DNA from 2 places in the Stenotrophomonas forensis genome. Region 2 is predicted to be linked to the other one. Evidence: predicted binding sites of a transcription regulator. Region 2 holds the regulator's gene; the other holds the start of a gene.
The links. Region 2 encodes FliA, which starts transcription of late flagellar genes. Its sites were predicted from a motif close to TAAAGTTTNNCNNNCNNNGGCCGATAA; they were not measured.
Positions count from the first base shown of each region.

Region 1: K5L94_RS06540 (methyl-accepting chemotaxis protein) is a predicted target of FliA. The motif match lies at 2,556-2,582, and genes of this name have one in related genera.

Region 1 covers NZ_CP082270.1:1,383,842-1,399,598, forward strand. The annotation lists gene K5L94_RS06525 (O-antigen ligase family protein) at 1-894, shown strand, start outside; gene K5L94_RS06530 (glycosyltransferase family protein) at 894-1,886, shown strand; gene K5L94_RS06535 (barstar family protein) at 1,917-2,309, opposite strand; gene K5L94_RS06540 (methyl-accepting chemotaxis protein) at 2,614-4,836, shown strand; gene K5L94_RS06545 (glycine zipper 2TM domain-containing protein) at 5,003-5,371, shown strand; gene K5L94_RS06550 (hypothetical protein) at 5,525-6,901, shown strand; gene K5L94_RS06555 (ABC transporter permease) at 6,947-8,074, opposite strand; gene K5L94_RS06560 (ABC transporter permease) at 8,071-9,258, opposite strand; gene K5L94_RS06565 (HlyD family secretion protein) at 9,243-10,256, opposite strand; gene K5L94_RS06570 (TolC family protein) at 10,249-11,655, opposite strand; gene K5L94_RS06575 (LysR family transcriptional regulator ArgP) at 11,734-12,627, opposite strand; gene K5L94_RS06580 (LysE/ArgO family amino acid transporter) at 12,733-13,347, shown strand; gene map (type I methionyl aminopeptidase) at 13,344-14,126, opposite strand; gene K5L94_RS06590 (ParD-like family protein) at 14,134-14,346, opposite strand; gene K5L94_RS06595 (bleomycin resistance protein) at 14,415-14,774, opposite strand; gene K5L94_RS06600 (arginase family protein) at 14,917-15,757, opposite strand, start outside.
Region 2 covers NZ_CP082270.1:2,323,824-2,339,580, forward strand. The annotation lists gene K5L94_RS10935 (chemotaxis protein CheW) at 82-1,299, opposite strand; gene K5L94_RS10940 (ParA family protein) at 1,296-2,078, opposite strand; gene motD (flagellar motor protein MotD) at 2,083-3,099, opposite strand; gene K5L94_RS10950 (flagellar motor protein) at 3,101-3,841, opposite strand; gene K5L94_RS10955 (chemotaxis protein CheA) at 3,943-5,769, opposite strand; gene K5L94_RS10960 (protein phosphatase CheZ) at 5,772-6,377, opposite strand; gene cheY (chemotaxis response regulator CheY) at 6,377-6,769, opposite strand; gene K5L94_RS10970 (RNA polymerase sigma factor FliA) at 6,827-7,570, opposite strand; gene K5L94_RS10975 (MinD/ParA family ATP-binding protein) at 7,567-8,454, opposite strand; gene flhF (flagellar biosynthesis GTPase FlhF) at 8,441-10,042, opposite strand; gene flhA (flagellar biosynthesis protein FlhA) at 10,188-12,248, opposite strand; gene flhB (flagellar biosynthesis protein FlhB) at 12,293-13,423, opposite strand; gene K5L94_RS10995 (putative bifunctional diguanylate cyclase/phosphodiesterase) at 13,562-15,694, opposite strand.

The DNA of each region.
Region 1 (15,757 bases), 940 kb from region 2:
GTGTTCGGTGGCTCATGCATCGTGCAGCACCACGTGATGGGGTTGGAACGTGCTTATGGTTTCAGTGGTGGCGAATGGACGGCCATCGAGTTCACGATGGTCACGCTGTGCATGGCGCTGTTCTCGGTCATCCGGTTGATCCAGCCGAACGTCCATCCGGCCGAGCGCTGCCTGCATGGGGTTGCCGTTGCCGTGGGCGTCTACGGCTCGATCCTGGCGCAGAGCCGGGGGCCGATCCTGGCCTTCATTCCGGCGATGCTGATGGTGATGACGGTGCACGTGTGGCGTACCCGGCGCTGGCGTGGCCCGCTGGCCTTCGTCGGCGCCCTGGTCATCGGCGTGCTCGGTGCCACCACGGTGCTCAACCATCAGGTCATCCAACGCTTCGGTGAGGTCAGTGGCGAGATCGCCGGCTTCAACCAGCACAACGAAGTGGGTTCGGTGCGTGAGCGCATCGCGATGTGGGGCGTGGCGGTCGACGCCATTGCCGAGCACCCGCTGACCGGGGTGGGCTTGAACCAGTTTGGTACCTATGCGCGCGAGGGCATTGCGCGCGGCGAGGTGTCCGACGCGATCTCTCGCTACAACCATCCCCACAACGAGTACCTGGAAGCGGCAGTGACCGGTGGCGTGCCGCTGTTGCTGATCATGCTGCTGATCTTCATCCTGCCGGGTATTCATTTCGTGCGGCGGATCGGCCATGCCGATGAAACCACGGCGATGGTCGCCACCGCCGGCCTTGCCGTGGTCATCGTCTACGCGCTCTCGGCGTTCACCGACAACGTGTTCTATCGGGCAATGCCGCATTCGTTCTATTTCTACCTGGTGCTGGGCTTCGTCCTGGCGACCGCGTTGCCGGTCCGCGACCTGCGCCGGGACGGGAGTTCGCACTGATGGCGCATGTTCACCTGCTGGCGGCCGACAACCAGCGCGGCTTGAGCCATGACATCCAGGTGATCGAGCGCTCGCTGCGACAGCTCGGGCATGAGGTGACCATCAGCCGCCTCGATGCGGTACGCAATGGCGGGGCGTGGAAACTGCGCCGGTTGCGCCTGCGCCGCCTGTTGGCGTCGTGGCTGAGCCTGGGGCGGAAGCCGGCGCGATTCGATATCAACATCTCGCTGGAGCACGTACGGCCGGCCAGTTTTGGCCTGGCCGAGGTCAATCTGCTGATCCCGAATCCGGAATGGGTATCTGCGCGCAGCCTCCGCATCCTGCCGCGATTCGATGCCCTGCTGACCAAGACCGAGGACGCCACGCGCATCTTCACTGCGCTGGGCATGCGCGCGCTGGAAGTGGGCTTCTGCAGCCGCGACCGCTACGACGCTTCGGTGCCGCGCAAGCCCCGCAGCTTCCTGCATGCCGCAGGCAGCAGCCGCATGAAGGGTACGGCGACCCTGGTGAAGGTCTGGAAGCGGCACCCGGAATGGCCCCTGCTGACCGTCCTGCGTGGTGGGCCTTCGGACGAAGACGAGGGTGGGGCGGCAAACCTGCGGATCGTCCGCGAGCGCCTGCCCGATGAAGAGGTGCAGCGCCTGCAGAACGAGCATGTGTTCCACCTGTGCCTGTCGCAGACCGAGGGCTGGGGCCACTACCTGGTCGAAGCGATGAGCTGCGCGGCGGTGGTGATCACCTGCGATGGCGCGCCGATGAACCAGATGATCGATGAGAGCCGCGGTCTTCTGGTGGCGGCTCACGAGGGCGCGCCCTGCCACCTGTCCAGGACCTGGCATGTGGACGAGACAGCGCTGGAGCAGGCCGTCGAGCGTGCACTGGCGATGGATGAGGCCGAATGCACCCGGCTCGGTGCCAATGCACGCGCATGGCATCTGGCCAGCGAGGTTGCGTTCCCATTGCGCCTGGGTGAGGCCCTGGCGGAATTCTGAAGCCCGGCACGCGGCGTTGCCGCAGCGCGCTCAGGCAGCGACCAGGGTGATCTGCGGATGCCCGTCGAAGATCTCCATCACGATCTCGAAGTACGTCTGTCCCTGGCGGTGCTCCAGCGCCGCGATCTGCTCGTTGATGGCCGCGACATTGAAGGTGCCGGGCTGATCGAGTTTTGACCGCAGCCACGCATGCGTGGCGTCCCGCCCCAATACACTGCGGCTATGCGCGATGTCGTGCCAGACGACGGTCGCGGCGGAGTGGCCGGCGAGCACGCCATAGCCACCCCACAGCAGGTCATCAAGCGCGTCCAGGCTTGCTCCCAGCTGCCAGTTCTCGCTGGCCATGAACACACGGTTGATTTCCGCGTACAGGCTGGCGATGTCGTTGATGGATGCGCCGTCGATGTGCAGGACCAGGGACATGCCGCAACTGTAGCCGTTCGCCGGTAACGGCTGCATGCACTGGCAGCCCGATCCGGAACGGTGGTGTCCGCTGCTGATTATCAATGGATGCTGGATGGATATACCGGGGAGAAACTGTCAATGCGGCGTGATTTCAATGCTGCGCTGGCATGTCATCGTCAGCCAAAGGGCGATGGGGGGGCGGTATGGGGGCGGGTCCATTCTGCCTGTTCAATATTATTGGATCGTTCCAAATATAAACTCCCATAAAGTTTCCCTTGCCTGCGCCGCCATCGATCGTACGGCCATGATCAAGGGAATTGAGATGCTCGCCTTACGCAACCTCCGAGTGGGATCCCGGCTGGGCGCCGGCTTTGGTTTGCTGCTGCTGTTCATCATGGCCATCGTTGGCCTGGTGCTGTACGGAAACCAGCTCAAGTCCGCCCAGTTCGAGAAAGTGGTGGACGTCAACATGGTGAAGATGCGGCTGCTGAATGACATGCTCGATACCAACAATGCCGTGCTGATGCATCGGCGGCTGATGGTGATCAAGCGTGGCGAGGATTTCGACAAGGATTATCAGAAGGCACAGGAACTGTCGCAGACCTACGACGGCATCTGGGCCAGGTACATCAAGATTCCGCGTGACGCCACCGGCGATGCGCTGGTTGCGAAAATCGACGCGGCACGCAAGGCGACCGACGCCTCCACCCAGCATCTGCACGAGCGCATGAAGGCTGGGGATTTCGACGGCGCTGCCAAAGAGCTGCTGGCCGAGCACGGGCTGGCCACGGCCTGGAACGAATCCATCTCGACGCTGCTGCGGCATCAAGAGACACTGACCGAGCGCAGCCGCCAGGAATATCGCAGCACGGAGGCCTGGACCGGCACCTTGTCGATCGCGTTCGGCGTGCTGAGCCTGATACTGGGTTCGCTGGCGGCTTGGGCGATCACCCGCAGCCTGACCCGTCCGCTGGAGGGGGCGGTGAAGCTGGCTGATGGCATCGCCGGTGGCCGCCTGGACAACGTCATCGATGCGTCGGGCAACGATGAGGTGACCCAGCTGCTCAGGTCGATGCAACGCATGCAGATGCAGGTACAGGCGGTGATGGCGGCGCAGGGCGAGCTGGCCCGCCAGCATGACGCCGGCAGCCTCAGCTACCGCATGGATGAGAGCGCGTTCCCCGGCGACTTCGGGCGGATGGTGCACGAAACCAATGCGCTGGTTGGTTCGCACGTGCAGGTGCAGAACCGGCTGATCGAAGTGATGAAGCACTATGCCCGCGGTGACCTGTCGGTGGACATGGACCCGTTGCCGGGCGAGAAGGCGGCGATCACCCAGGCAATGGATGAAACCAAGAGCAGCCTGTCGGCGATCAACAGCGAGATCCGCCGGCTGGCGACCGCAGCTGCGGCGGGTGATTTCAGCCTGCGCGGCGATGAGGACCGCTTCGCCTACGATTTCCGCGACATGGTGGCCGGGCTCAACCAGCTGATGCAGACCACCGATGAGAACCTGGTGCAGGTGTCGACCCTGTTGCAGGCCATCTCGCGAGGCGACCTGACCGTACGCATGCAAGGTGACTTCCATGGTGTGTTCGCCCGCATGCGCGATGACTGCAATGCCACCGTCGATCAGCTCAAGCAGATCGTTGGCCGCATCCAGGCCAGTGCATCCAGCATCAACCTGGCTGCAGGCGAGATTGCCTCGGGCAACACCGACCTGTCGCGGCGCACCGAGCAGCAGGCCGCGAATCTGGAGGAAACGGCCGCGTCGATGGAGGAACTGACCTCCACCGTGAAGCAGAATGCCGAACACGCACGGCAGGCCAACCAGCTTGCCATCGGCGCGCATGGTGTCGCCTCGCAGGGCGGGGAGGTGGTCGGCCAGGTGGTGACCACGATGTCCGCCATCGAAGCCGCCTCGAAGAAGATTGCCGAGATCATCTCGGTGATCGATGGCATCGCATTCCAGACCAACATTTTGGCGCTGAACGCCGCGGTGGAAGCGGCGCGTGCCGGTGAGCAGGGCCGGGGCTTTGCGGTGGTGGCCAGCGAGGTGCGCACGCTGGCGCAGCGCTCGGCCGGTGCCGCCAAGGAGATCAAGGGCCTGATCGAGGACTCAGTCGGCAAGGTGGCCGATGGGTCGGCACTGGTTCGCCAGGCAGGCACCACGATGGGCGAGATCGTGGCCTCGGTGCAGCGGGTGACCGACATCATGGCCGATATCTCCGCCGCCTCGCAGGAGCAGAGTTCGGGCATCGAGCAGGTCAACCAGGCCGTGGTGCAGATGGACGAGACCACCCAGCAGAATGCGGCATTGGTGGAAGAGGCCAGCGCTGCGGCACGCTCGATGGAAGAGCAGGCCAACCTGTTGGCTGAAGCGGTGTCGGTGTTCCGCACCGGCGCCGCCACGGCTGCGGCGGTGGTACGGCCTGCGTTGGCGGCCGTCGCGGCTTCGGTGGCTCCGGTGCGCAGGCCGACGGTTCTTTCGCCCCGCATCGATTCGACGCTGGCCGCCAACGCGGGTGGCTGGCAGGAGTTCTAGAAGGGCGGCATGCCGGCAGGGAGACGGCGCCCATCGCGATGGCTGGTCGCGATGGGCGCGGATTTTTTTCCTGAACGGGCGATGGCCGATGTCGCCGCGCATACGTCCATTTCACTTCCGGTTGCCAGCCGTGGGAGGACACTTGCGGCATACCGGACCTCAGGAGATGGCCATGAAGACCTCGACTCGACTGCTTGTGCTGGGCACGCTGCTGGCGGCCAGTTCGGTTGCAGGCGCACAGACCTACGGGCCGCGTGATGAAGGGCGCAAGTTCAACGATGGCAGCCGCGTGGTCTGCAAGAACGTGGAAGTGCAACGCAATTCGCGTGACCCCAACCGTATTGCCGGTACAGCCACCGGTGCGGTGATTGGTGGCCTGCTCGGCAACCAGGTGGGTGGCGGCAACGGCAAGAAGCTGGCCACCGTCGCCGGTGCCGTCGCCGGTGGCGCCGCGGGCCGGCAGATCCAGGGCAACAGCCAGCAGAAAAACGGTGATCGCGTGGTCGAACGCCGCTGCGAGCGTGTTTACCGCTGATTGTCTGCACCGGTAGCGCTTCCTTCCACAGGATTTCGCAGTACGCATGTCCTCGAACGCCGGCCCTGTGCCGGCGTTCGTCGTTGAACGGCCCTGTATCGCGGGCTGCAGCGCGGTGTCTATACTGCGCCGACTTCAATGGATGAACGCAATGTGAACGAATCACCCCTGACTGAGTCGCACACGCCGGTTGCCGAGGTCGATCCAGTACTGGAAGCGACAGCGCGCTTCGGCCGACTGCGTGAGCGTACCGACGAGCTCGAATTGTTCATTTCCGGCCTGCTGGCGTTTGCACTGTTGGCGGTTCCTGGCTATCTGTTCGATGCCTGGGCGCGCAGCAGCCTGCATACCGAAGGCATTTACTTCCAACTGCTGTGGTTTGGTTTCAGCATCAGCGTGGGCATGTGCTACGTGTTGGCAGTGGCGCTGATCGCGCACCTGACCGTGCGCGGCTACTGGATAGGCCTGATCGGGCTGAAATCGCACTTCCCCAAGGGCATCGACTGGCAACGGCTTCCGCAGATGGGCCCGGTATCGCGCGCCTTCCTCAAGGCCCGCGACGGTGGCCTGGATGGCAGCATCGAGCGCGCTGATCGTTTGGCCACCATGCTCTTCTCCACCACGCTGTTGGCCGTGCAGACGCTGGCCGGAACGCTGGTGATGGCCGTGCTGACGCTGTGCGTGGCGATGGCGATCAGTGCGCTTGCCGGCGGTTCAGAACGTGTTGTCATGATCGTGGTCATTAGCGTCCTGACCGGCTTGCTTGCACTCGCGCTGGTGCCCGCGCTGCTGGAGCGCGTCATTGCGCGTAGGCAGCGGCGCAACCAGGCCCATGAGGGCCTGCAGCACTGGCTGCAGCGCTTCCTGGCGGGCCTGCAGCGGATTCCCCTGCTGCGCCAGATGCAGACGATGCAGCTGACCCTGCAGAGCAACCTGCGCTCGCGTTCATTCATGGCGGTCTATCTGCTCGCCGTGGTGGTGGCCATGGTGCTGGGAGCCGTCCAGGTACTGGGTTCGGTGAAGTTTTCGCTGTTCAACCGTTACCAGGTGATGACTGACGAGGCTGTCGAACACGGCATGTTGAGCGCGCATTACGAGTCGATGCGCTCGGCACACGATCAGCTGTTGGCGTACCCGATGATTCCCTCCGACACGATCACCGGTTCGCGCCTGCGCGTGTTCATTCCGCATCGTCCCCAGCGCGACAACCCGTTGGCACGCCAGCATTGCAGTGCGCTGCCCGGGGCGCGCAACGAAGCCGTAGGCGCGCAGGCTGCCAGTGCGGCGGTGGAGTGCCTGTCGCGGCTGTGGCTGGTGCAGTTGGATGGCGCGCCGGTCGACCTGCACGAGTTCATGCCGATGGAACGCCGTGATGTCGACATGCGCGGCTTGGTCGGATACCTGCCGATGGCGGGGTTGGTACCCGGTCGGCATGATCTGAATCTGGTCTGGAATGCCGAAGGTGGCGAACGCGGCCCGGAGCGACGTCGCGAGTACCGCATCCCGTTCTGGTACGCGCCAGACCCCTGAAAAGGGGACGGAGGGGATTAAGTCGCAATCCGCCAATCCGGCCGCTTACGACTTAATCCCCTCCGTCCCCTTTTTTGCGAGGAGGCGCCAGGCGGCGAGGCTGCCGTAGAGCAGCAGCAGGATGCTGAGGGTGATCAGTTCGTGGCTGACTTCGGCCAGGCGGGCGTCCATCTGGTTCAGGCGCACCATCAGGTTGATGCCCGAGGTGGTTGGCAGCAGCTGCGCCAGCCACACCAGCGGGCGTGGGGTCATCACTGCCGGCCAGGACAGGTTGGCCAGGAAGAACAGCGGGATGGAGGTGGCGATGATGTACTGGAACGCACGTTCGCGGGTGCGGAAGAAGCTGCCGACGAACAGGCCGAACGCCACCGTCGCGGCGATGAACAGGGTGCCGCCCAGCAGCTGGCCCAGAGGATTGCCACCGCGTGGATAGTCCTGCACCCAGGCAGTGAAACCGGCGTAGTAGAACAGGCCGAACAGGCCGATCAGGCCGAAGCCCAGTACCATGCCGCCCAGGGTCGGCAGATCGAAGCGCAGGCGCCGGCCGAGCGCGAGACGACGGCCACCCAGCAGTACGCCGATGCCCATCAGCAGGGTCTGGTGCACGATCAGTTCGGCCACGCCGGGGACGATGGCGCTGCCGTAGCCTTCCTGGGTGTTGTACAGCGGGCGCTGCACCAGGGTGACCGGCGGTGCCTGCGGTGCGCCCATGAAGGCCGCCTGCCCGACCGCCGCGTCGCGCCCGAACGCGCCCAGTGCATCGGCCACGCTGCCCAGCACCCAGCTGGCGCGGCCCAGGTAGGCGCCGTTGCCGAGCAGCACCAGCTTGGCCGGGTGGCCGCGCAGGATGTCGCGCTCCAGGTTGGCCGGAATCAGCACGATGCCTTCGGCATGGCCGGCTTCCAGCTGCTGGCGCGCACTGTCGATGTCGGCCGGTTGCCCGACCACGCGTGCGACCCGCAGCGCGTCCAGCTTTCGCAGCAGTTCGCGGCTGGTGGCGCTGTGGTCTTCGTCCACCACCAGCACCGGCAGGTTGCCGGCCACCTGGTGGCGGTACGCCGCCGGGTAGAAGAACGAATACAGGATCACCGCGCCGACCATCACCACGATCGCATAGCGGTCGCACAGCACCGCCATCAGGGTCTGCCGCAGGCTGCGCCAGAGCGTGCTCATGCGTCGGCCCTCGCCGGCTGCGCAGCGTCAGGCGTACGCGCGAAGGCGATCAGGCGCAGGCCACCGATGCCGCCGGCCACCACCGACATCAGCAGCAGCGTGGCCAACGGCCACAGCGAAACCAGCAGCGGTGAACCGATGAACTGTTGCTGGGTCTGCAGCTTGATGTAGGCACTGAGCGGCAGCAGCTGATGCCAGATGCGGGTGAACAGGGGGCCGTCCAGCACCGGGAAGGTGGCGCTGGAGAACGCCAATGCGGTGCCGATGCTGAGGCCGACTGCGGACAGCGCGGTGCCCATGTCGCGGGTGACGCCGACGAAGAACAACGCGTAGGCGGCCGTGGCCAGGTAGAACAGCGGCTGTGCGAGCAGCAGCAGGAGCACGCTGCCGGCCACGCCATCACCGCGCAGCCAGGCCAGGTAGCCGAGCCCGAGCGCACCGTACAGCGAGAACAGCAGGATGTACGGTGCAGCCTTGCCGGCGATGGCGGCCCACGGCGTGCGGCGCAGCCAGTCGGGCAGGGTGCCATCGCGGATCTCGCGGCCAAGGCTGCCGGCTACGGCAAGCGCGAGCACCAGCGACAGCACCGCCGGGAAGATCAGCGGCAGCAGGAACAGCTCGTAGCTGCGTGCCGGGTTGTAGAGGATGTCCGACTGCACCGCGATCGGTGCCGCACGCAGCTTGCCCGGGCCGACCTGCAGGCCGATGCGCTCGCGCAGCAGGCGTGCGTTCCAGGCCGAGACCGCATCGCCGATATCACGCGCGGCGGACTGGCCTGTGGTCATGTAGGTGGCGTTGTAATAGGCGAACACCGTGCCCTGGCGCCCGCGCAGCGCTTGCCGGGTAACGTCGCGCGGCACCAGCACGATCGCGAACACGTCCAGGCGACGCAGCTGCGAACGTGCGTCCTCGATGTCGGCTGGCTGGCTGGCGATGCGCACGCCCGGGCTGTCATCGAGCATGCGCAGCAGCAGGCGGCTGTCACTGCTGTGGTCGAGGTCGACCACGGCGATCGGGATGTCGCGCATCACCGAGGGGGTGAACATCCATGCCATCACCACCAGCATCAGCAGCGGCAGCACGGTGACCAGCATCAGGTCGGCACGGTTGCCGCGCAACGACCGCAGCTCGCGCCGCCAGGAAGCGGCGAAGCCGCCGCCATCAGGGCTCAGTGCTGGGGCCATGCGAACAGCACGCTCATGCCGGGGCGGAAGCCCTCGATGCGGCGTACCGGGCGCACCCGCACCTCGAAGCTGCGGACGTCGTAGCCGGACGACTGGCGGGTGGTACGCCAGGTTGCGTAATCGCCAGCGGGGTTGATGAAGTAGACCTCGAACTCGCCGTCCTGGCCGAGCGCCGGCACGCTGCCACGCAGCTTGCTGCCGACCTTCAGGCCCTGCATCTGCGATTCGCGCAGGTTCATCGCCACCCACATGCGGTCGATGTCGACCAGGGTGAACACCGGATAGCCGGCCGGCACCAGTTCACCCGGGTCGGCCATGCGCTTGTTGATCTCGCCCGCGACCGGGGCGCGCCCTTCCACTTCGGCGCGCGCGGCGTTGACTTCGGCCACCGCGCCCTGCGCCTGCTGCACCTGGCCCTGCGCGGCGCGCTTGTCCTGCTCGCGTGCGCCAGACAGCGCCATGTCGTACTGCGCGCGCGCGGCACGCGCCAGTTCGCGCGAGCTGGTGGCCTGGGCATGTGCTTCATCGCGCTTCTGCCGGGTCATCACCCCTTCGTTGAACAGGTTCTGCACGCGCTGGTAGGTGGCCTCGGCCAGCGTCGCACCGGCTTCGGCGCGCTTCCAGTTGGCTTCGGCGGCGCGGATGTCCTCGCTGCGCGCGCCTTCATCGGCCTTGTCGGCCACCGCCTGCGCGGCGGCCAGGGCGCCGTGTGCCTGCTGTTCCTTGGCGGCCACCTCGGGGCTGTCGAGCAGGAACAGCACCTGCCCGGACTGCACGCGGTCGCCTTCGCGCACCTTCAGTTCGGCCACGCGCGCGGTGATCTTGGCGGCCACGTTGATCGTGTCCGCATCGGCCATGCCCTGGATCTGGTCGGCCGGGCTGCGCCAGGCCAGCCACAGGCCCAGCACCACCACCACCAGCAGCACCCCTATCAGGATGGGTCCCAGCCGGCGCTTTCCGGGGGGCGTCGTCGCATCGTCGTGCAGCACATCACTCATGGTCGATCACCTCGTCCGCACGCCGCCGGAACTCTTCGAAACGGTCCATCTGTCCACTGACCTCCAGCAGCTGTGCCAGTGCAACATCGTATTGGTAGGCGGCCTGTGCGCGCTCGACGCGGGCACCGCCGAGGCCGAGCCGCGCGTCGATCACATCCAGCGAGGTGGCCTGGCCTTCGCGGAACGCCAGCTCCTGCAGGCGCAGGTTTTCCTGTGCCTGGGCAATGCTGCTGTCGAGCAGCACGAACTGCTGGCGGGCGGTCTCCAGTTCGTTCCAGGCCTTGCGCACGCCTAGTGCAACCTGGTTCTCGGCTTCGCGCAGGCCCGCTTCGGCCTGCTCCTGCTGCGCACGCGCGGCGCTGATCTGCGCCGGCCGCGAGTTCGGCGACAGGAAGGTGTACTTCAGTCCGATGCCGAAGGCCCAGTCCGGATCGGTCAGCATTTCGTCGCGGCGGCGGAAGTCGTACTGGCCGAAGGCGAAGATCTGCGGCTTTAGCTTGGCCTGCTGCACGCGCACACCCTGTTCGGCCTGCGCCACCATCGCCCGCAGGCGCGCGATCTGCGGCTGGCGGGCCTGCGCGGTGCGTTCGAAGCGGGCGACCGGCTCCAGCGGCGCGCGCTGCACGAACAGCGGTGATACCGGCTGCACCTCACCGCCGCTGCGCAGCAGGGTGGACAGCGCGGCCTTCAAGGTGGCCAGGTCGTTCACCGTCTTCTGGTACTCGCGCTCGGCTTTGTCGCGGGCCACGGTGGCCTGCAGGCGCTGGGCGCGGGTGGCGAAGCCCTCGCGCTCCAGTTTCTCGGCGTCGGACAAGTGGCGGTTGAGGCCATCGCGCACATCGCGGCGCACCTCCACGGCCTGTTCGGCCAGGCGCTGGCCGAAATAGGCCTGTGCCAGCTGCACGGTCAGTGACTGGCGTTGCGCCTCGCGCTCGGCGCTGGCCTGTTCATGGGCGGCGCTGGCGGCGCGCTGTGCAGCAGGGATCACCCCGCCGGTGTACAGCGGCAGCACCGCAGTCACCACCGGGCGGGTGCGCCAGTCGCGTTCGGTGAACGACAGCGGCGAGTCGATGCCGAAGGCTTCGGCCACCGGCGCCAGTGAACCCAGCGGCAGGGTCAGGGTCTTCTGGAACTGCAGGCGGCGCACTTCGCCGGTGATCTCCGGCAGGCGCAGCAGGCGGGTGGCGTCCTGCAGGTCCTGCTTGTTGCGCACGGCGGCGTCGGCGGCGGCCAGCGCATCGGAGACCTGTTCCAGGCGCTGCCGTGCCTGTTCCCAGTCCAAAGCCGGTGCGTCGGTGATGGACTGCGCCGACGCAGTGATGGGCAGGCAGGTTGCCAGCGTCAGCGCCAGCGCGGCCTTTGCGCGGAGCATCCTTGTACGTCGGCCGATCACGCCCATGCCGTCCCAATGGTGAAGAAGTGCGCAAACGGTAGTGCGCGCGGTGTGAAGCCCGGGTCTGCGGTCATCGTGTGGTCCTCAGCGAAGGGTGCCGCTGGCCGCGCTGCGCAGCGCCTGGGTGATGTGCTGCAACGTGCTTGAGCGCACGGCGGCATGCTGCCAGTACAGCGGCACATCCAGCCAGCGGCGGGGTTCCAGTACCACCACGCGGCCGGCATGCACGGCGGGCGCGACCAGGGTTTCCGGAGCCATGCCCCAGCCCAGTCCGCACGCTGCGGCTTCGACGAAACCGGTGGAGGAGGGCAGGTAGTGTAGCGGCGGCTGCAGGCGCGCGCGGGTCAGCCGCCGCACGAAGCGCCATTGCAGTTCATCCTTGCGGTTGAACACCAGCATCGGTGCGCGTGCCAAGGCGGCGGCCTGCATGCCATCGCTGAAGTACTGGCGGGCGAAGCCGGGCGAGGCGATGGCGTGGTAGCGCATGGCGCCGAGCGGATGCACGTTGCAGCCTTTCACCGGTTGGCCTTCGGCGGTGACCGCGCCGAGCACGCTGCCATCGCGCAGCAGCTGCAGGGTGTGGTCCTGGTCATCCATGCGCAGGTCGAACAGGTAGCCGTGGCGCTGGTGCAGTTCGGCGATGGCCGGCACGAACCAGGTATCGAGCGAGTCGTCGTTGACCGCCAAGGGGATCGGCGTGCGCGCAGCGTCGCTGCCACGCTCGGGCAGCAGTTCGGCCAAGGCCTCGGCCTCCAGTGCCTGCATCGGGCGAACCCGGCGCAGAAGGGCCTCCCCGGCCGCGGTGGGGCGGCACGGCGCCTGGCGGACCAGCAGTACCTGGCCGAGCCGGTCCTCCAGGGCCTTGATCCGCTGCGACAGCGCCGAGGGGCTGATCGACAGGCGGCGTGCCGCAGCCTCGAAGCTGCCTTCCTCCAGCACCGCGGCAAACGCGGCCAGTTGCGGATGTACCAGATCCATGCAGGCGCCCCTTCAGTTTTTCTGCACAGGATAAAGAAAAATCAGATTGTCTTAACGCGGCAATGGCCGCACCCTGCGCGTCCCTTCGCTGCCTGGGCCTTCCTGATGTGGATCGCCGCTACCACCGCCGGCCTGTTCGCAGGTGCCGGCCTGATCATCGCCATCGGTGCGCAGAATGCCTTCGTCCTGCGCCAGGGGCTGCAACGTCGCCATGTCGGAACGGTGGTGCTGGCCTGTGCCGGCGCTGATATCGCGCTGATCCTGGCCGGCGTTGGCGGCATGGGGGCGTTGGTGCAGCAGTGGCCGTTGCTGCTGCAGGTGCTGCGCTTCGGCGGTGCGGCGTTCCTGCTCTGGTATGGACTGCAGGCCGGATTGCGCGCCTGGCACGGTGGCAGTGCCTTGGCCGCCGCCGAGACGCAGGGTGGCAGCGGGCGCCAGGTACTGTTGACCTGCCTGGCGTTCACGCTGCTCAATCCGCACGTCTATCTGGATACGGTGGTGCTGCTCGGCAGCTTGTCCACGCGTTACCCCGGCGATCTGCGCTGGGCCTTCGCCGCCGGAGCCTGCGTGGCCAGCGTGGCCTGGTTCTGCACGTTGGGCTATGGCGCGCGCCTGTTGCAGCCGGTGTTCCGCAGGCCGGCTGCGTGGCGCGTGCTGGACGCAGGGGTGGCGGTCTTCATGTTCTGCCTCGCCACGCTGCTGCTGTTGCGCCCGCTCTAGGCCGCATCCACCGCACACAATGGCGCTTCGCCGGGGCGCAGGGTGAGCACGCGCACGCCACTGGCGGTGACCGCCACGGTGTGTTCGAACTGCGCCGACAGCTTGCCGTCGCGCGTATACACCGGCCATTCGTCCGGTTGCTGGCGGATGGCCGGCTTGCCCTGGTTGAGCATCGGTTCGATGGTGAACACCATGCCTTCTTCCAGTGTCATGCCGGTGTTCGGATGACCGTAGTGCAGGATCTGCGGTTCCTCGTGCATCTCCTGGCCGATGCCGTGGCCGCAGTATTCCTTCACCACGCTGTAGCCATGGCTGCGCGCGTGGCGGGCGATGGCGTGGCCGATGTCGCCCAGGCGCGCGCCGGGGCGCACCGTGGCGATGCCTTTCCACATCGCCTGGTAGGTGGTCTGCACCAGCCGGCGCGCGGCATAGTCGACCTCACCGACCAGGTAGGTGGTGCTGGAGTCGGCGATGTAGCCGTTCTTCTCCAGGGTGATGTCGAGGTTGACGATCTGGCCGTTGCGCAGCACGTCGGTGGTGCTGGGCACGCCGTGGCAGATCACGTTGTCGATCGAGGTGTTGAGCACATACGGGAAACCGTACTGGCCCTTGCTGGCCGGCCTTGCCTGCAGTTCATCGACGATCATGCGCTCGACGAAATCGTTGATTTCCATGGTGCTGCGGCCCTGCAGCGGCAGCCGGTCGAGCGCGGCGAACACCTGCGCCAGCAGGCGCCCGGATTCGGCCATCAGCGCGATTTCGTGCGGCTGCTTGATCATCGCCATGTCAGGCCCGCCCGGGCGCCAGCGCCTGTGGCTGCACGCCGGCCGCGCGCAGTTCGCTGGCGACGATGTCCTGGAAGCTCAGCGTGGGATTCATCTCGCACAGCATGCCGACCCGGATCCAGAAGTTGGCCTGGGCGTTGATCGAGCGGCTGGAGACGGTACAGGCACGGCGCAGCTGGTCGTGCAGGGTGTCATCGATGTTGACGATGCCCATCGGCGGTCCTGGGGTAGTGGATATACGAAGCATATATGTTTCGTATATTCGGCTCAAGCCGCTGGGGTTCAGTCTGCGTGGGTGGCGAAGCGCAGGCGGTTGCCGTCGGGATCACGCAGCAGCATCTCGCGGCTGCCCCATTCGGTGTCATGCGGCGGCTGCTCGATCGGCACGTTCGCGGCGCTGAAGGCACGGTGCAGCGCATCGACATCCTCGACGATGAAGTACACCGCGCCGCCGACCTCGCAATCACCGGTGTGTTCGGTGAGGAAGAGGGTCTGGCCGTCGCGGGTGAGCTGGGCGAACAGCGGGAAGCCGGGTTCGAAGCGGTGTTCCCAGTCGACCACGAAGCCCAGGCCCTGCACGTAGAACGGCAGGGAGGTGTCGGCATGGCGCATGCGCAGCTGCGGGATGACGGTCTGGGGCATGGCGGCGTCTCCGGGGGTAGGCGTCCAGTGTAGTGCCGGCCGCTGGCCGGCATCCTTTTGAGCCCGGGAACGATGAGGCTGCCGGCCAGCGGCCGGCACTACCGAAGCCACGCCGGCCGGCAGCCGACGCGACCGCAAGCGGTCAGCAGACCGTCGGCACCGTAGCCATCGCCGCCAGCAGTTCGCGGTTCACCTGCTGGTGGCGCGCCTGCCATACGGGAAGATCGTCGGCAGGGATGTCGGGCTGGCCATCCAGCGACGACAGCCAGCGCTTGAACCGGCTGCGGTAGTTGGCCAGCGACACTTCGCCGGTGATGTCACTGCCGACCAGTCCGCCGGCGCGCAGCGCCTCGATCACCACCAGCGCGTCTTCCAGCTGGAAACGGCCCTGATCCCAGTTGCTGCGGGCCACGTCCTCGGCGAACACATCCTTGTCGATGGACAGGTAGGTCGGTTGCGGCGACTTGGCCTGCTCGGCAGCGAACGCAGCGACCAGTGCCTCGGGATGTTCGAAACGGCGGAAGGCGCGGCCCATGCCCAGGCGATGGCCCCAGCCCACGTCCACGTCCATGCACCAGTACGTGAGGCGACCGCCCAGCAGGGGGCGCCAATGGTTCTCCCAGGCATGGCCAAGGCCGATGTCGCTGGAGGTGATGCCCAGCACATGGATATGCGAGATCTGCGGCAGCTTGCTGGCGGCGTTCACCCACGATCCGCAATGCATGCCGAACGGGAAGCGCATGTTGTCGGGGTGGTTGTCCAGTACCACCAGCTGGAACGGTGCCTGCGCGCGCATGCGCCGCAGCAGCGGCAGGCTGAGGTGGTGGAAATCGCCACTGCCAAGCATGACCGTGCCGAGCTGGGCCGGCAGCGGGGCCAGCACGTCAGCGGCGAAGCGGTCCAGCGTGGCATTGCTGCAGGCGAAGCGCAGCGGATCGTGCCACTGCGGCAGGGCCAGGGTCTGCGCCTGGGGCAGCGGCAGC
Region 2 (15,757 bases):
CGTTGCTCCGGACAAACGGTTCCGTGATCCATAACGGCACCCCGGCGGGGTTCTTTAGAAGAATCGGCGCGATGCGCCGACTCAGCTCAACAGTTGCGTGGCGTCGAGCAGGATCATCGGGCGCTGGCTGACCCGGGCCACGCCGCGGAACAGATCGTTGGAGATCTGGCAGATGCGCGCGGTATCGGGTGGCTCGATCTGCGAGTCGGTGAGGTTGGCGACGTCTTCCACCGCCGACACGCGCAGGCCGATGGTCTCGCCGTCTTCCTCCAGCACCACGATGCGGGTCTGCGCGTCGTCCTCGGCGGCAGCGGCACCGAGGTGCAGGCCGAGGTCCATCACCGGCACCACCTGGCCGCGCAGGTTCATGATGCCGAGCATGGCCGGTGCGGTGCCGCGCAACGGCAGCAGCGGCACCGGCAGCACCACTTCCTGCACCTTCAGCAGCTCCAGCGCATAGGCCTGGGTGCCGCAGCGCAGGCGCAGCCAGCGCGAGGTGCGCTCGCCGGCGCGGCGGTTCTGCGGGTGCGGACTGCTGGCCGGGTGGTGCGCCTGCGCCTGCAGTTCCTGCCAGCTGCTGGGGCGGCTGGCTGCGGGGGCGTCCACGGCGACCCGCGGTGGCGGTACGGCTGCGGTGCGTGCGGTGGGTTCAGCGGCTGCCCGCGGTGCTGCCGGTGGTACCGGCGCCGCAACCACGGCCGGCGCCGGCGTGGCGACGTCCTCGCCACCCGCGGCGGCTTCGAATGCCGCCTGCAGGCCCGGGCTGTCGGTATGGGCGAGGCGATGGCTGTCAGCCGTATCGGTCTCGTAGATCACTTCGTCCGGAAGGTCGTCCCAGGTGGGTTCCGGGCCGGTGCCTGCGGTGGCCGGCGCCGGGGCTGTCTCGTGCAGCACCTCGTCTGGCAGGTCATCCCAGGTCGGCTCGCCTTCAATGGCGGCCGGCGTTGCGGCGGCCTCGAATGCGGCCTCCAGCGCTGCGTCGTCCGCGGCCGGGGCAGCGGCCACGGTGTCGGTTTCGTAGATCACTTCAGCCGGCAGGTCGTCCCAGGTCGGCTCGCGCTCGATCGTCGCCGCCGCCTCGAACGCGGCCTCGAGCGCGGCGTTGTCGGTGCACGGGGCAGTGGTCGCACTTTCGGTTTCGTAGATCACTTCGGCCGGCAGGTCATCCCAGGTCGGCTCGCGCTCGGTGGCCGCTTCGCTCGGCCCAGCGCTTGCTGGCGGCGCAGCGAGTGGCGCGGCGACAATGGCTTCGCCCAGCAGTTCGTCCAGGTAGTCGTCCAGTACGCCGGTGCTGTTCATGCGGCCTGCTCCAGGGCGCGTGCGTCCTCGCCGAGAATCCAGTTCAGGGCGCGGCGATACGCGGCCAGGCCGCGGCCCGGGTAGTCCTCACCGACGCTGGGCAGGGTAAGGCCGGCGGCATTGCTGATGCGGGTGTCGATCGGAATCGCGTCTTCCCATACGCGCGCACCATGACGGTCCTGCATGGTGCGCAGCGACTCGTTGCCGGCGCGGGTACGGCGGTCGAACAGGGTGGGCAGGATCGAGATCGGCAGCGGACGGCGGCGCGAGCGCTCGACCATCTCGCCGGTGCGGACCATGCCATCCAGGCCGTGCAGGGCCAGCGGTTCGGCCTGGGTCGGGATGATCAGGCGATCGGCAGCCGCCAGCGCATTGATCATCAGCAGGCCGAGGGTCGGCGCGCAGTCCAGCAGGATGTAGTCGTGCTGGGCCTGGTGGCGCGCCAGTGCATTCTGCAGGGCCAGTCCGAGGCCGGGCTGGTTGGCGCTGCGACGCTCCAGCGTGGCCAGTGCCGACTGCGCGCAGACGTAGTCCAGGCCGTGGATGCTGCTGGCATGGCACAGGTTGGACAGGTCGGCCGGTGGTGCGCCGAACAGTTCCAGCACGCCGGCCGGCGGCGGATCCACCGGCACGCCGAAGGCGCGGCTGAGCGAGGCATGCGGATCGAGGTCGATCAGCAGCACGCGGTGGCCGAGCGCGGCCAGGCCGCGGCCGAGGGCGAGGGTGGTGGTGGTCTTGCCGACTCCGCCCTTCTGGTTGGCGACTGCCCAGATGCGCATCGGTTTACTCCTTCATTGCCGGGGGAACGGCGGCGCCGACGCGGCTGCCAGCCGGCACCGGCGGCAACTTCACCGGTGCGATGGGGGAGGTGGGGGCGGTAGCCGGAGTTGCGGCGGCTTGTTCGGTGGCGCTGTTGTCGACGGCGCCGGTGGCAGCGTTCAGGCGCTGCCCGAGCGGATCGACCGAGTGCGAGGTGTCTGCCAGGATGATGACCATCACCCGGCGGTTGCGGTTGCGGCCCTGCGCGCTGTCGTTCTCTTCGCGCGGGCGGAACTGGCCGTAGCCGACCATCGCCAGTCGTGACGGCTGCACGCCCTGGTCGGCGAACAGGTGCACCACGCTGGCCGCGCGCCCGGCCGACAGTTCCCAGTTGGACGGGAAGGTGGCGGTGGCGATCGGCACGTTGTCGGTGTGGCCTTCCACGCGCACGCTGTTGGGCACATCGCGCAGCACGTCGGCCAGGCTGGCCAGGGTCTGCCGTGCGTGCACGTCCAGCGCGGCCGAGCCGGTGGGGAACAGGATGTCACTGTTGATCTCGACCTCGATCCACAGTTCGGTGCGGCGCACGCTGATCATGCCGCGGTCGATCAGTGGCGCCAGCGCGGCGGTCAGGCGGTCGGCGATGCTGTTGAGCTGGCGCTCGGCGCGCGCGATCTGTTCCTGGTTGTGCACCGATACCGGCATGCGCATCTGCGAGGCCATCGATGGCAGCAGCGTCGGGTCATGCGACGGGGCGGGTGCGGATGGACCGATCTTGGTGCCGGACTTGATCACCGACGGGCTGTCCCAGCCGCCGCCCTGCACCTGCTTGTTGCCGACCTGCACCGGGTTGATGGTGCGCGGCGCACCGCCGAAGGCATCGGTGAGCGCATCGGCCATGATCCGGTACTTGCCCTCGTTGACCGAGGAAATCGCATACATGACCACGAAGAAGGCGAGCAGCAGCGTCATCAGGTCGGCATAGGGGATCGCCCATGCTTCATGGTTGGCGTGCTCTTCGTGGTGCTTGCGGCGGGCCATGTCAGTGCAGGAAGCCGGAGAGGTTGGTTTCGATGTTGCGCGGGTTCTCGCCCTGTGCGATCGAGATCAGGCCTTCGATGACCATTTCGCGGTCGCGGGTGTTGTGCGAGATCACACTCTTGAGCTTGGCGGCGATCGGCAGGAACAGCAGGTTGGCCGAGGCGATGCCGTAGATGGTGGCGGTGAACGCGGCGGCGATGCCGTGGCCGAGCTTGCTCGGATCGGCCAGGTTCTTCATCACCGCGATCAGGCCCAGCACGGCACCGATGATGCCGAGCGTCGGCGCATAGATGCCCATCGCCTCGAACACCTTGGCGCCGGCCTGGTCCTGGTGTTCCTGGCTGCCCAGTTCGATTTCCAGCATGTGCCGCATCGACTCCGGTTCGACGCCGTCCACCAGCAGCTGCAGGCCCTTGCGCAGGAACGGGTCCTGCTGCGCTTCCACCTGCGATTCCAGGCCCAGCAGGCCCTGGCGGCGGGCGATGTTGCTCCACTCGACGATCTGCTGGATCAGCTCACGGCGGTCGCTGTGCGGCGGGCGCACGACCCAGCGCACGATCTTGAACGCGTGCTTGAACACTGCCGGCGAGGTGTGCAGCAGGATCGCGGCGATGGTGCCGACGATGACGATCACGAACGCCGCAGGCGACCACAACGACGCCAGGCCGGCGCCCTTGAGGATGCTGCCACCGACCAGCGAGGCCAGGGCGAGAAAGAGTCCAATGAGGCTGAGTCTATCCATGGTTCCGGTATCGGCGTGTATGAATGGGACTTGAGACACCGGGAGATCGCGTACAGACGGTAGTCACAGTTTTCGGGCCGCCGGGCAGGGCCCGGCGGGGTTCATCGCAGGCCGTCCACGTCCAGGATCAGCGCCATGCGACCATCGCCGATCAAGGTTGCACCGGCGTAACCGCGCAGCCCGCGCAGGGCTTTGGGCAGCGGCTTGATCACCACTTCCTCGCGCCCGCGCACCTGGTCAACGACCAGGCCGAAGCGGGCCTCGCCGGCCTGCAGCACCACGATGGTCAGCAGGGTCGAGGCGGCTGGCGTCACATCCAGCCACTGGCGCAGATCGACCAGCGGCAGGGTGTGCGAGCGCCGGTCGAGCACGGCACGGCCATCGAACCAGCCCAGCGAGGTGCGCGGCGCATGCAGCACTTCCATCACGCGCGCCAGCGGCAGCGCGTAGACGTCCTCGCCGGCCTGCACCAGCAGGGTCGGCAGGATCGCCAGGGTCAGCGGCACGCGGATCAGGAAGCGGCTGCCACGGCCCAGTTCCGACTGGATCTGGATCTGGCCGCTCAGTTCGCGGATGCGCGACTGCACCACGTCCATGCCGACGCCACGGCCGGAGATATCGGTGACCTGCTGCTTGGTCGAGAAGCCGGGCAGGAACACCAGGTGCAGGCATTCCTCACTGCTCAGGCGGGCGGCGGCTTCCGGATCGATCAGGCCCTTCTCGCGTGCCTTCGCACGCAGCTTTTCCGGGTCGATGCCGGCGCCATCGTCCTGCACTTCGATGCTGACATAGTCGCCTTCCTGCTGGGCCGACAGCCGCACATGGCCCATCCGCGGCTTGCCCTGCGCTTCGCGCAGGTCGGGCATTTCCACGCCGTGGTCGATGGCGTTGCGGACCAGGTGCACCAGCGGGTCGGCCAAGGCCTCGACCAGGTTGCGGTCGAGCTCGGTCTCGGCGCCGATCAGCTCCAGATCCACTTCCTTCTTCAGTGATCGGGCGACGTCGCGGGCCACCTTGGGGAAGCGCGAGAACACTTTGCCGACCGGCTGCATGCGGGTACGCATCACTGCCGACTGCAGGCGCGCGGTGGCGATGTCCAGGGTGGAGACCGCGCGGTCCAGCTCTTCGTCGCGCAGGCGTGCGCGCAGCGTCTTCAGCCGGTTGCGTGACAGCACCAGTTCGCCGATCAGGTTGACGATCGCATCCAGGCGCTTGGTGTCCACGCGCACGGTGTGTTCGGCCTCGGCCAGCGGCTTAGCGGCCGGCTTGGCGGGCGGGGTGGGTGCAGCAGGGCGGGGTGCCGGCGGCGGAGCAATCGGTGCGGCGGCGACCGCTTTGCTGCCGGGGGCCGCACCACCGTGCAGCTGGTCGAGCAGGGCTTCGAACTCGTCCTCGCTGATCAGGCCGTCGTCGGCTTTCTTCGCTGGCGCCACCGCAGTGGGCGCGTTGCCGCCGTGCAGCTGGTCGAGCAGGGCCTCGAATTCGTCTTCGGTGATCAGGTCGCCGCCGCCGGCAGCGGGTGCCGAGGCGGTGGGGGCCGCGGTTCCGCCGCCGTGCATGTCGAATTGTGCGATCAGCTCCGGCGGGGCGTAGCCCGGTTCGGTGCCGGAAGACACTGCATCGAGCATCGACTGCAGGTAATCCAGCGATTGCTGGGCCGCGTCGAAGTGATGGGCCTGCAACACGGCCTGGCCAGCGCGCGCGATGCCGAGGGCTTCTTCGGCAGCGTGGCACAGCTCGACCATGGCGGTGACGCCGAGGAAGCCGGCGCCGCCCTTGAGCGTGTGGTAGCCGCGGAACACCGCATTGAGCTGCTCGCTGTCCTGCGGTGCCTGCTCCAGCGACACCAGCTGTTCGCCCAGCCGATCCAGGATTTCCTGGGCCTCGATGATGAAATCGGCAGTGATGTCGTCGGATACCGCGCTCATGCTTACAGCCCCAGATCCGACAACAGGTCGTCGGCGTCGTTCTGCGAGACCGCGTGGCGGTCCAGTCCCTTCAGTGCCGGCCCGGCCAGTTCCGGGTCGGTGCGATGCTGTTCCGGCGGCAGGCCGAGCGCGCCGAAGCCTTCGTGCACGCGGCGAACGATGCCGACCACGCGACGGATGATCTGCCCGGTCAGGTCCTGGTAGCTCTGGGTCAGGGCGATCTCGGTGAGGTTGTGGCGGATGCGCTCAAGCTGCGCGTCCTGGCCCGGCTGCAGGCCTTCGGCGCGTAGTTGTTCGGTCAGGCTGCGGCATTCCTCGGCCAGGTCGAGGGTGCGGTGCGTGGCCTGTTCGGTCATTGCCACCACGTGGTCCAGGCGCGCGCAGGCGTCATCCAGCTCACCGGCTTCGCTGGGTACGGTCGGCAGTTCACCCAGCGCCTGTCCCAGTTCGCGGGCCAGCCGCGAAAGGCCGCTCATCATCGGCTGCGTGCGCAGCGCGACCAGTCCGTCGATGCGCTGCCGCCAGGCGGCCTCGTCACCGGACTCCAGTGCGTCCAGGGCTTCCTGCAGGCGCAGGGCGAGGGCGTTCTTGTCGACCGTGGTGTCCATCAGGCGCTGGCCGCCAGGCGTTCGAAGATCTTGCCCAGCTTTTCTTCCAGGGTCTGCGCGGTGAACGGCTTGATGATGTAGCCGTTCACGCCGCTCTGGGCGGCTTCGATGATCTGCTCGCGCTTGGCTTCGGCGGTGACCATCAGCACCGGCAGGGTCTTCAGCTTGGCATCGGCACGGATCGCCTTGAGCAGCTCGATGCCGGTCATCACCGGCATGTTCCAGTCGGTGACCACGAAATCGAACGGCTGGCTCTGCAGCAGCGACAGCGCAGCATGCCCGTCCTCGGCTTCGGCGGTATTGGTGAAGCCCAGATCGCCCAGCAGGTTCTTGACGATTCGACGCATGGTCGAGAAGTCGTCGACGATCAGGATGCGCATGTTCTTGTTCAAAGCAGAGTTCCTTTGTTGTTCATTCCGGGCGGCCGGGGGCAGCCGCCTCGGGGATGTTCATTCTTCCAGGCCGGCGTCCGCCGCCTCGAAGATTTTCAGCCGGCCACGCAGCCGCAGCACGGCCTGGCCGTGGATCTGGCAGACCCGCGACTCGCTCACGCCGAGCACCGCGCCGATCTCCTTCAGGTTCAGTTCCTGCTCGTAATAGAGCGAGAGCACCAGCTGTTCGCGCTCGGGCAGATGGCCGATGGCCTTGCCCAGCTCGCGGCCGAACTCGCCGCGCTCCAGCACCTGCTGGGGGGTCGGGCCGCCCTGCGCTACGGTGTCCAGCTCGCCCTGGTCCTCGATGCGCGACTCCAGGCTCAGCACCTGGCCGCGTGCGGCATCTTCCATCAGCCGCAGGTACTCGGGCAGCGGCATCTCCATTGCGGCGGCCACTTCGGTGGCGCTGGCGGCACGGCCACTGCTCTGTTCGAGCCGGCGGATGGTGGCGGCGGCGTCGCGGGCGCGGCGGTGCACCGAGCGCGGCACCCAGTCGCCCCGCCGGATCTCATCGATCATCGAACCGCGGATGCGGATCGAGGCGTAGGTCTCGAACGAGGCGCCCTGGTCGGCGTCGTAGCTGCGCGAGGCCTCGATCAGGCCCATCATGCCGGCCTGGATCAGGTCGTCGACTTCGACGCTGGCCGGCAGGCGCGCGGCAAGGTGGTGGGCGATGCGCCGCACCAGGTCCGAGTGCTGGGCGATCACCTCGTTGGCGGCCGAGCGCTGGACCTCCCGGTACTGGGCTGCGCCTTTCATGCCGCCACCCCACGTTGCTTGAGGATGCGTTCGAGGAAGAACTCGACGCCGCCGCGCGGTTCGGTCGGCGCCTGCCAGCGTGCGGTGCGGCGGGCGATCTCGGTGATCGCCAGCGCCGCCGGGCTGGACGGGTAGGCCTTCACCACCGGCTGCTGGCGCTGCACCGACAGGCGCAGCCAGTCATCCTGCGGCACGCAGCCCAGGTAGTTCAGCGAGACATCGGCGAGGAATTTCTCGCAGACGCGGGTCAGCTTCTCGTACAGCACGCGGCCTTCGTTGGGGTCGCGCACCATGTTGGCCACCACCTGGATGCGGTCCACGCCGCGTTCGCGCGACAGCACCTTGATCAGTGCGTAGGCGTCGGTGATCGAGGCCGGCTCGTCGCAGACCACCACCACGGTGTCCTGCGCGGCCTGGCAGAAGGTCAGCACGCCGTCGGTGATGCCGGCGGCGGTGTCCACCACCATGATGTCCAGCTCGCGTTCCAGTTCGGAGAACACGTTGACCAGGCCGACATGCTCGGCCGGGGCCAGCTCGGCCATGTGGCGGCGGCCGGACGCGGCCGGGACCACCAGCACGCCGTTCGGGCCTTCGACGATGACGTCTTCCAGCGAGCAGCGGCCGGCGACCAGGTCGGCCAGCGTGAAGGTGGGGTTCAGCCCCAGGATCACGTCGATGTTGGCCAGGCCGAGGTCGGCGTCCAGCAGCAGCGTGCGCTTGCCCATGCCGGCCAGTGCCACGGCCAGGTTGGCCGAGACGTTGGTCTTGCCCACGCCGCCCTTGCCGCCGGTGACGGCAATGGTGCGCACAGGGCCGAGCGGCTCGCTGCGGGTGGCCGACAGCGGGAAGGTCTTGGTCAGCTTGGCGTACTCACGCGACGGCATGGTTCAACTCCGGGTTGCAGGGCATATCGGCCGCTCGGCGCAAATCTTCAAGGCGAAGTACAAGATTGGCTGCGCTGGCCCGGTGCAGGTCCTCCGGAACGTCCTGGCCATCGGTCACCCAGGTGATCGGCAGGGCGTGGTCGACGGCCACCGACAGGGCGTTGCCGAAGCGGCCGGTCTCGTCCAGCTTGCTCAGTACCAGCCCCTGCAGGTTGGCGGCGCCGAAGCGCCGGACCACCTCGTCCATGTCGCCGAAGCTGGTGTTGGCTGGCAGCACCAGCAGGGTGCGGACCTGGCGGGCGGCGCGCAGCCACTGCAGCTGGGCGGCCAGTGCACGGTCGCGCGGGCCCAGGCCTGCGGTGTCGATCAGCACCAGCTTGTAGTCCTTCAGGCGTTCCAGCAGCTGGTCCAGGTCGGTGCCGCTGTTGGCCTCGTGCACGGCGATGCCGAGCTGGCGGCCGTAGCCGTACAACTGCTCGCGGGCGCCGATGCGGGTGGTGTCGGTGGTCACCAGGGCGACGTCACGCGGGGCGTGCTTCTCGGCGAAGCGCGAGGCGAGCTTGGCGATGGTGGTGGTCTTGCCGGCGCCGGTCGGGCCGACCAGGGCGATCACGCCGCCTTCTTCCAGCGGGTCGACCGGAGCGATCGGCAGCTTGCGCGAGATCAGCCCCAGCATCAGGCCGCGGCCACGGTGCGCTTCGGTCTCCAGCGGGATCTGCATGGCCACGTCGCGGGCCAGGCCGGCGTCGAAGCCGTATTCGTCCATCAGGTCCAGCGCGGTGGCACGTACCGGGCAGCCGCGCAGGCGCTCGTCGGTGAAGCGGTTCATCTCGCGCTCGATCACCTGGCGCATGCCGGCCACTTCCTGGCGCAGCTGGCGGATCTCGGCGTCGTCCGGGGCGACCACCGTCAGCGTCGGCGCCGGGGCCAGCACCGGGGCCGGGCTGGCTTCGGCGTCGGCGTCCACCGCTGCCGGTTCGCTGGCGGCGATGCCAGGCTGCATGTCGGCCACGGCAGCGGTCGGCAGCGGCGGTGGCTGTACGGCCGGCGCCGGGCTTTCGTGATGCGCCTCGTGCGGCGGGTCGATCAGGAAGCGGGCGCGGTTGGCCGGCGCGACGATGGCTTCGGCGAACGGGGCGAAGATCTGTTCCGGCAGCGCCGGTTCATTGACGGCGGCGCGTGCCAGCGTGGCGGCGAAGCCGGTGCTGCCGCGGGTCGGTACGATCTCGTCGGCGCTGTCCAGGGTGCGGCCGGTGGCGCCGACCGCCGCACGGGCGAGGGCGGCGACGGCCGAGGTGGTGGCGGCCACCGGTTCCGGTGCCGGGGTGCTGCTGCGGCGGCGGGTGACGGCGGCGATCACCGCATCGGCGGCGGTACGCGGCTTGGGCGCCGGCGGCGGGGCCACGTCGCGGCGCGAGGCTTCCAGTGCACGCTGCACGGCGCTCTCGTCGTAGTTGGCGGCGGCGACGATCTCGATGCCTTCCTCGATCCGGCGGTTGGACAGGATCACGGCGTCAGGACCATGTTCCTTGCGCACCAGGTTCATGGCCGAGCGCATGTCGGCGGCGACGAATCGTTTGATTTTCATGCTGTGGTCACGGGACGAAGACGGCGGAGTGGCGGTCGGGGAACTCGGGTGGTCGGTGGTCTGCACGGTGCGGGTTCCCCTTGGTGTCTGTCTGTTGCGTTGGTTCGAAGGTGGTGTCTGTTTTCTGGCGCATCGAAGGGCGGCGTCAGCTGATCGTGCCGACCAGCTTCAGGCGCTTGTCTTCCGGCACCTCGCTGTAGGCCAGGACCGACAGCGACGGAACGCTGTGGCGGACCAGGCGGGCCAGCGCGGCGCGCACCGGGCCGGGTACCAGCACGACCGCGGGCTCGTTGCGGGCTTCCTGCTTGCTGACACATTCGGCCAGGCTCTGGTGCAGTCGCTCAGCGAGTCCGGGTTCCAGCGCGGCGCCGTTGCCCTGCGTGGACTCCTGCAAGACACGTTCCAATTGCGGGTTGAGGGTGAACACCGGCAGCTCCGCCGACATTCCGGCGATCTCCTGCACGATGAAACGGCCCAGCGCAGTGCGCACCGCGGCGGTCAGCACGGCCGGGTCCTGGCTGCTGGGCGCATGCTCGACCAGCGCTTCGGCGATCTTGCGCAGCTGGCGGATCGGAATACGTTCCACCAGCAGGTTCTGCAGCACGCGCACCACCGCCGACAGCGGCAGCGCCTTCGGCGTCAGATCTTCGACGAGCTTGGGCGCGCTCTTGGCCAGGTTGGCCAGCAGGTGCTGCACCTCCTCGTGGCCGAGCAGTTCCGGCGCGTGCTCGCGGATCAGGTGCGACAGATGGGTGGCAACCACCGTGGCCGGATCGACCACGGTATAGCCCAGCGTTTCGGCCTGGGCACGCTGGTGCGGCTGGATCCAGGTGGCATCCAGGCCGAACGCGGGGTCCTTGCCGGCAATGCCCTCCAGTGCCCCCAGCGCGCTGCCAGGGTCCAGCGCCAGCTCGCGGTCGGGATGGATTTCGGCGGTGGCCACCGGCACGCCATGCACCAGCACGCGGTAGCCGTTGGCCGGCAGTTCCAGGTTGTCGCGGATGTGTACCGAGGGGATCAGGAAGCCGACATCCTGGGTCAGCTTGCGGCGCACGCCCTTGATCCGCGCCATCAGCTCGCCGCCCTGGTTGGCGTCCACCAGCGGAATCAGCCGGTAGCCCACTTCCAGGCCCAGCGGATCGACCGGGCGCAGCTCGTCCCAGCTCAGTTCGGCGGTCGGCGCCGGTGCGGCCGGGCGGCCCAGTGCATTGAGCGCGGCCGCGTCGCCGCCTGCGGCCGCGGCGTTGGCTGCCGGTGCCTTCTCCTTGCGGTACAGCTTCCAGGCGATGAAGCCGAGGATCGCCGCCAGCGTCAGGAAAGCGACGTTGGGCATGCCCGGCACCAGCCCGACCAGGCCGAGGATGCCGGCGGTGATCGCCAGCGCGCGGTACTGGCCGAACACCTGGCCGCTCATGGCCTGGGCCATGTCCTGCGAACGCGAGGCGCGGGTGACCAGCATCGCCACCGCACTGGACACCAGCAGCGCCGGCAGCTGCGCCACCAGGCCGTCACCGATCGACAGCAGGGTATAGGTGGCGGCCGCCTGGCCGAACGGCATGCCGTGCTGCATCACGCCCACGGCCAGGCCGCCGAGCATGTTGATGAACAGGATCAGGATGCCGGCGATGGCGTCGCCGCGGATGAACTTGCTGGCACCGTCCATCGCGCCGTAGAAGTCGGCTTCCTCGCGGACTTCCTCGCGGCGCGCCTTGGCCTCTTCACGCGTCAGCAATCCGGCGTTGAGGTCGGCGTCGATGGCCATCTGCTTGCCGGGCATCGCGTCCAGGATGAAGCGCGCGGTCACTTCCGAGACGCGGCCGGCGCCCTTGGTGATGACCACGAAGTTGATGATGGTCAGGATCGCGAACACCACGATGCCGACCGCGTAGTTGCCGCCGATCACGAACTCGCCGAACGCGGCAATGACCTTGCCCGCGGCGTCATGGCCGTTCTGGCCGTTGAGCAGGATCACGCGGGTGGAGGCCACGTTCAGCGCCAGCCGCAGCATGGTGGTGATCAGCAGCACGATCGGGAAGATGGTGAAGTCCAGCGGGCGCTTCACGTAGACCACCGCCAGCAGCACCATCAGCGAGATGGCGATGTTGAAGGTGAACAGTGCATCGAGCACCGGCGCGGCCAGCGGCACCACGACCATGGCCAGCAGGGCCAGCACGATCAGCGGCGCGCCAAGTCCCTGGCGGATCATTTCCAGGGCGCGGCGGGTGTTGAAGCCGGAGGAAGGCTGGGCGCTCACGGGCGCCCTCCCTTGCCGAATTCATCCACCTGGATGTGCGGGGCGTCCGGCATCGGCCCAGTGCGCCAGGAGCGCAGCTGGTAGACGTAGGACAGGACCTGGGCGACGGCCGAATACAGTCTCACGGGGATTTCCTTTCCGAGTTGGCCTTCCCGATACAAGGCGCGTGCCAAAGGCGGGGCAGAGACGATCGCGACCTTGTTGCCGTCGGCCACTTCACGGATGCGCAGGGCGGTCTCGTCCACGCCCAGGGCGACCACGGTGGGGGCGTTCATGGCGCCGCCTTCGTACTTCAGGGCCACCGCGTAATGGGTCGGGTTGACCACCACCACATCGGCGGTGGGAACCGCTTCCATCATCCGGCGGTTGGCCATCTGCTGCTGCAGCTGGCGGATGCGCCCCTTCACCTCCGGGCTGCCCTCGCTTTCCTTCATTTCCCGGCGCAGCTCTTCACGGGTCATCTTCAGCTTGCGCATCCAGTTCCAGCGCTGGTACGGGGCATCGATGGCGGCCAGCACCAGCATCGCGCCGGCGGTGGCCAGCAGCAGCCGCAGGGTGAAGCCGAGGCCGTCGGTGATGGCAGTCTCCAACGGGTGGTGGATCAGCCCGCGCAGGGTGTCGAAGCCGGTCCACACCACCAGCCCGGCGGCCACGCCGACAAAGGCCACGCGCAGCAGTGATTTGGTGAACTCGGCGATGGCCTCCGGGCCGTACAGGCGCTTGAGCCCGCTCATCGGGTTCAGCCGGTTGATGTCGGGCAGCAACGCCTTCTGCGACCAGCGCAGGCCGCCCATCACCAGCGGTGCGACGAAGCTGGCCAGCAGGCAGACCAGCACCAGCGGCGCGATCACCAGCAGGAACTGCAGCAGCAGGTCGCCGAAGTGGCCGAACAGTTCCTTCGGGTTCTGCCGCAGGCTCTGTTCCGGGCTGAGCGCATGCTTCATCCAGGCGGTCGCGCCGCGGCCGATCGAGCCGCTCATGGCCATCACCGCCAGCACGCCGGCGCCGAACACGGCGGCCGTGCCGAGTTCGCGCGAGCGCGGCAGGTTGCCCTGTTCACGGGCGTCGCGCAGGCGTTTTTCGGTGGGTTGTTCGGTCTTTTCGCCGGCGGATTCGTTCTCGGACATCACGGGCACTGCGGCAGGGGATGCCGGGGTGCGTGCAAGAACTGTTCCGTGACGGGTTCAGGTGCCAACCAGGATGGGCACCTGCCAGGGCAGGTGCGGGCAGCACCAGGCCGTACCCCGCAGGCGTGCAGCCCGGAGTTACCCGGGTGGATGCTGGGTCGGCGGGCTCTGCGCCAGTTCCACCCGTGGCCGGGGCAGATCGTGCAGCTGCATGAAGCGGGCGGCATCGACCGGGCGGCCGAGCAGGTAGCCCTGCAGGTAGTCGCAGCCCAATCGTTCCAGGTAGGCGCGCTGTGCCGCGGTTTCCACGCCTTCGGCCACGATATCCATGTCCAGCGCGTGGCCCAGCGCCACGATCGCCGAGACGATCACCACGTCCTCGGCGCTGTGCTCCAGATCGCGCACGAAGGCATGGTCGATCTTGATCTCGGTGGCCGGCAGCCGCTTCAGGTACAGCAGGCTGGAATAGCCGGTGCCGAAGTCGTCAATGGAAATGCCGACGCCGAGCGCCGACAGCGCCTGCAGCAGGCGCAGGCTGGTGTCGGTATCGCGCATCACCGTGCTTTCGGTGATCTCCAGCACCAGATGGCGTGGCGCGATGGCGTGGCGTTCGATCACCGTGCGCACGTCCTGCAGCAGATGCGGCGAACTGAACTGTACCGGCGACAGGTTCACCGACATCGACCAGCCTTCGTGGCCGGCGTCGTGCCAGCGCCGCAGCTGCTGGCAGGCCTGGTCCAGCGCCCAGCGACCGATGTCGTTGATCGCGCCGCTGCGTTCGGCCAGGCGGATGAAGCGATCCGGCGGAATCAGGCCATGCTCGGGATGGCGCCAGCGGATCAGCGCCTCGGCGCCGGCCACCTTCTGCGTGGCCACGCGGATCTTCGGCTGGTAGTTCAGGAACAGCTGATCGCTGCCGATCGCCCGGCGCAGGTCGGCCAGCAGGCGGAACTGCTGCTCGGCGCTGTCGTTCATCCAGTCGGCGAACAGCACGAAGGCGTTGCGCCCGGACTCCTTGGCCTGGTACATCGCCGCATCGGCAAAGGCCATCAGCTGCCGCTCGCTGGCGGCGTGGTCGGGGCAGATCGCCACGCCGATGCTGGCGGTCACCTGCAGTTCGTTGTCGGGCAACAGCGGGCCGCTGCCCACCGCCTGCAGGATGCGACGGGCCAGGGTCGGCAGGTCCTCGTCGTGCTCGATGCGCACCACCAGCACGAATTCGTCGCCGCCCAGCCGTGCCAGCATGTCGTGCGGCCGCAACAGCTGGCGCGTGCGCTCGGCCACCGCCACCAGCAGGGCATCGCCGGCCTGGTGGCCATAGGCATCGTTGACCTGCTTGAACCCGTCCAGGTCCATGAACATCACCGCGAAGCGGTTGCCGCCCTGTTCGGCCTCGGCCAGTGCCTGCACGATGCGCCGTTGCAGCAGCAGGCGGTTGGGCAGGCGGGTCAGCGGGTCGTGCAGCGCGGCCTGGGTCAGTTCCTGCTGGGCGTCGGTCAGCGAGGTGCTCAGCAGTGAATTGCGCAGGCGCAGCAGTTGCGCTTCCACGCGCTGATCCAGCCACGACACCACCAGCACCACGGCCAGGATGGCCACGGTCAGCACCACCACCAGCATCGCCAGCCATTCGCTCTGCAGCCCGTCGCCCACCGCCGCGCCGCAGATGCTGCCTTCCGGGAAGCGTGCGGCGGCCATGCCGGTGTAGTGCATGCCGACGATGGCCAGCCCGAGCAGCCCGGCCGCGGCCAGCCGATCACCCACCCGCGTGCGCTGCGCGCGCAGGCGGAATGCCACATACAGCGCGGTCCAAGAGGCGGCGACCGCCACCATCAGCGAGAACAGCAGCCAACCGGGGTCGTATTCGATGCCCGGGCGCATGCGCATGGCGGCCATGCCGACGTAATGCATGCCGGCGATGCCGGTGCCCATCAGCAATGCACCACCGGCCAGCCGCGGGTGCGGCAGGGTGCGCAGCGAGACCAGCCACAGCGCGAACACCGACGAGGCGATGGCCAGTGCAAGGGAAAGCAGGGTGATCGGCAGGTCGTAGCCGAGTGGAATGGGCAGGTTGAAGGCGAGCATGCCGATGAAGTGCATCGACCAGATGCCCAGGCCCATGGCGAAGCCGCCGCCGAGCCGCCACCACCAGGCGGCGCCCTTGCCGGGAGCGGTGACCGTGCGCCCGGCCATCGCCAGCGCGGTGTACGAGGCCATCACGGCAACCAGCAACGAGATCGCCACCAGCCACGGGTTGTACGTGCCTACCAGCATTCGTCAGTCTCCCGGACCTGCCTGTCGACGGAAACCACGGTGGGGCATGCATGAGGCGGGCCG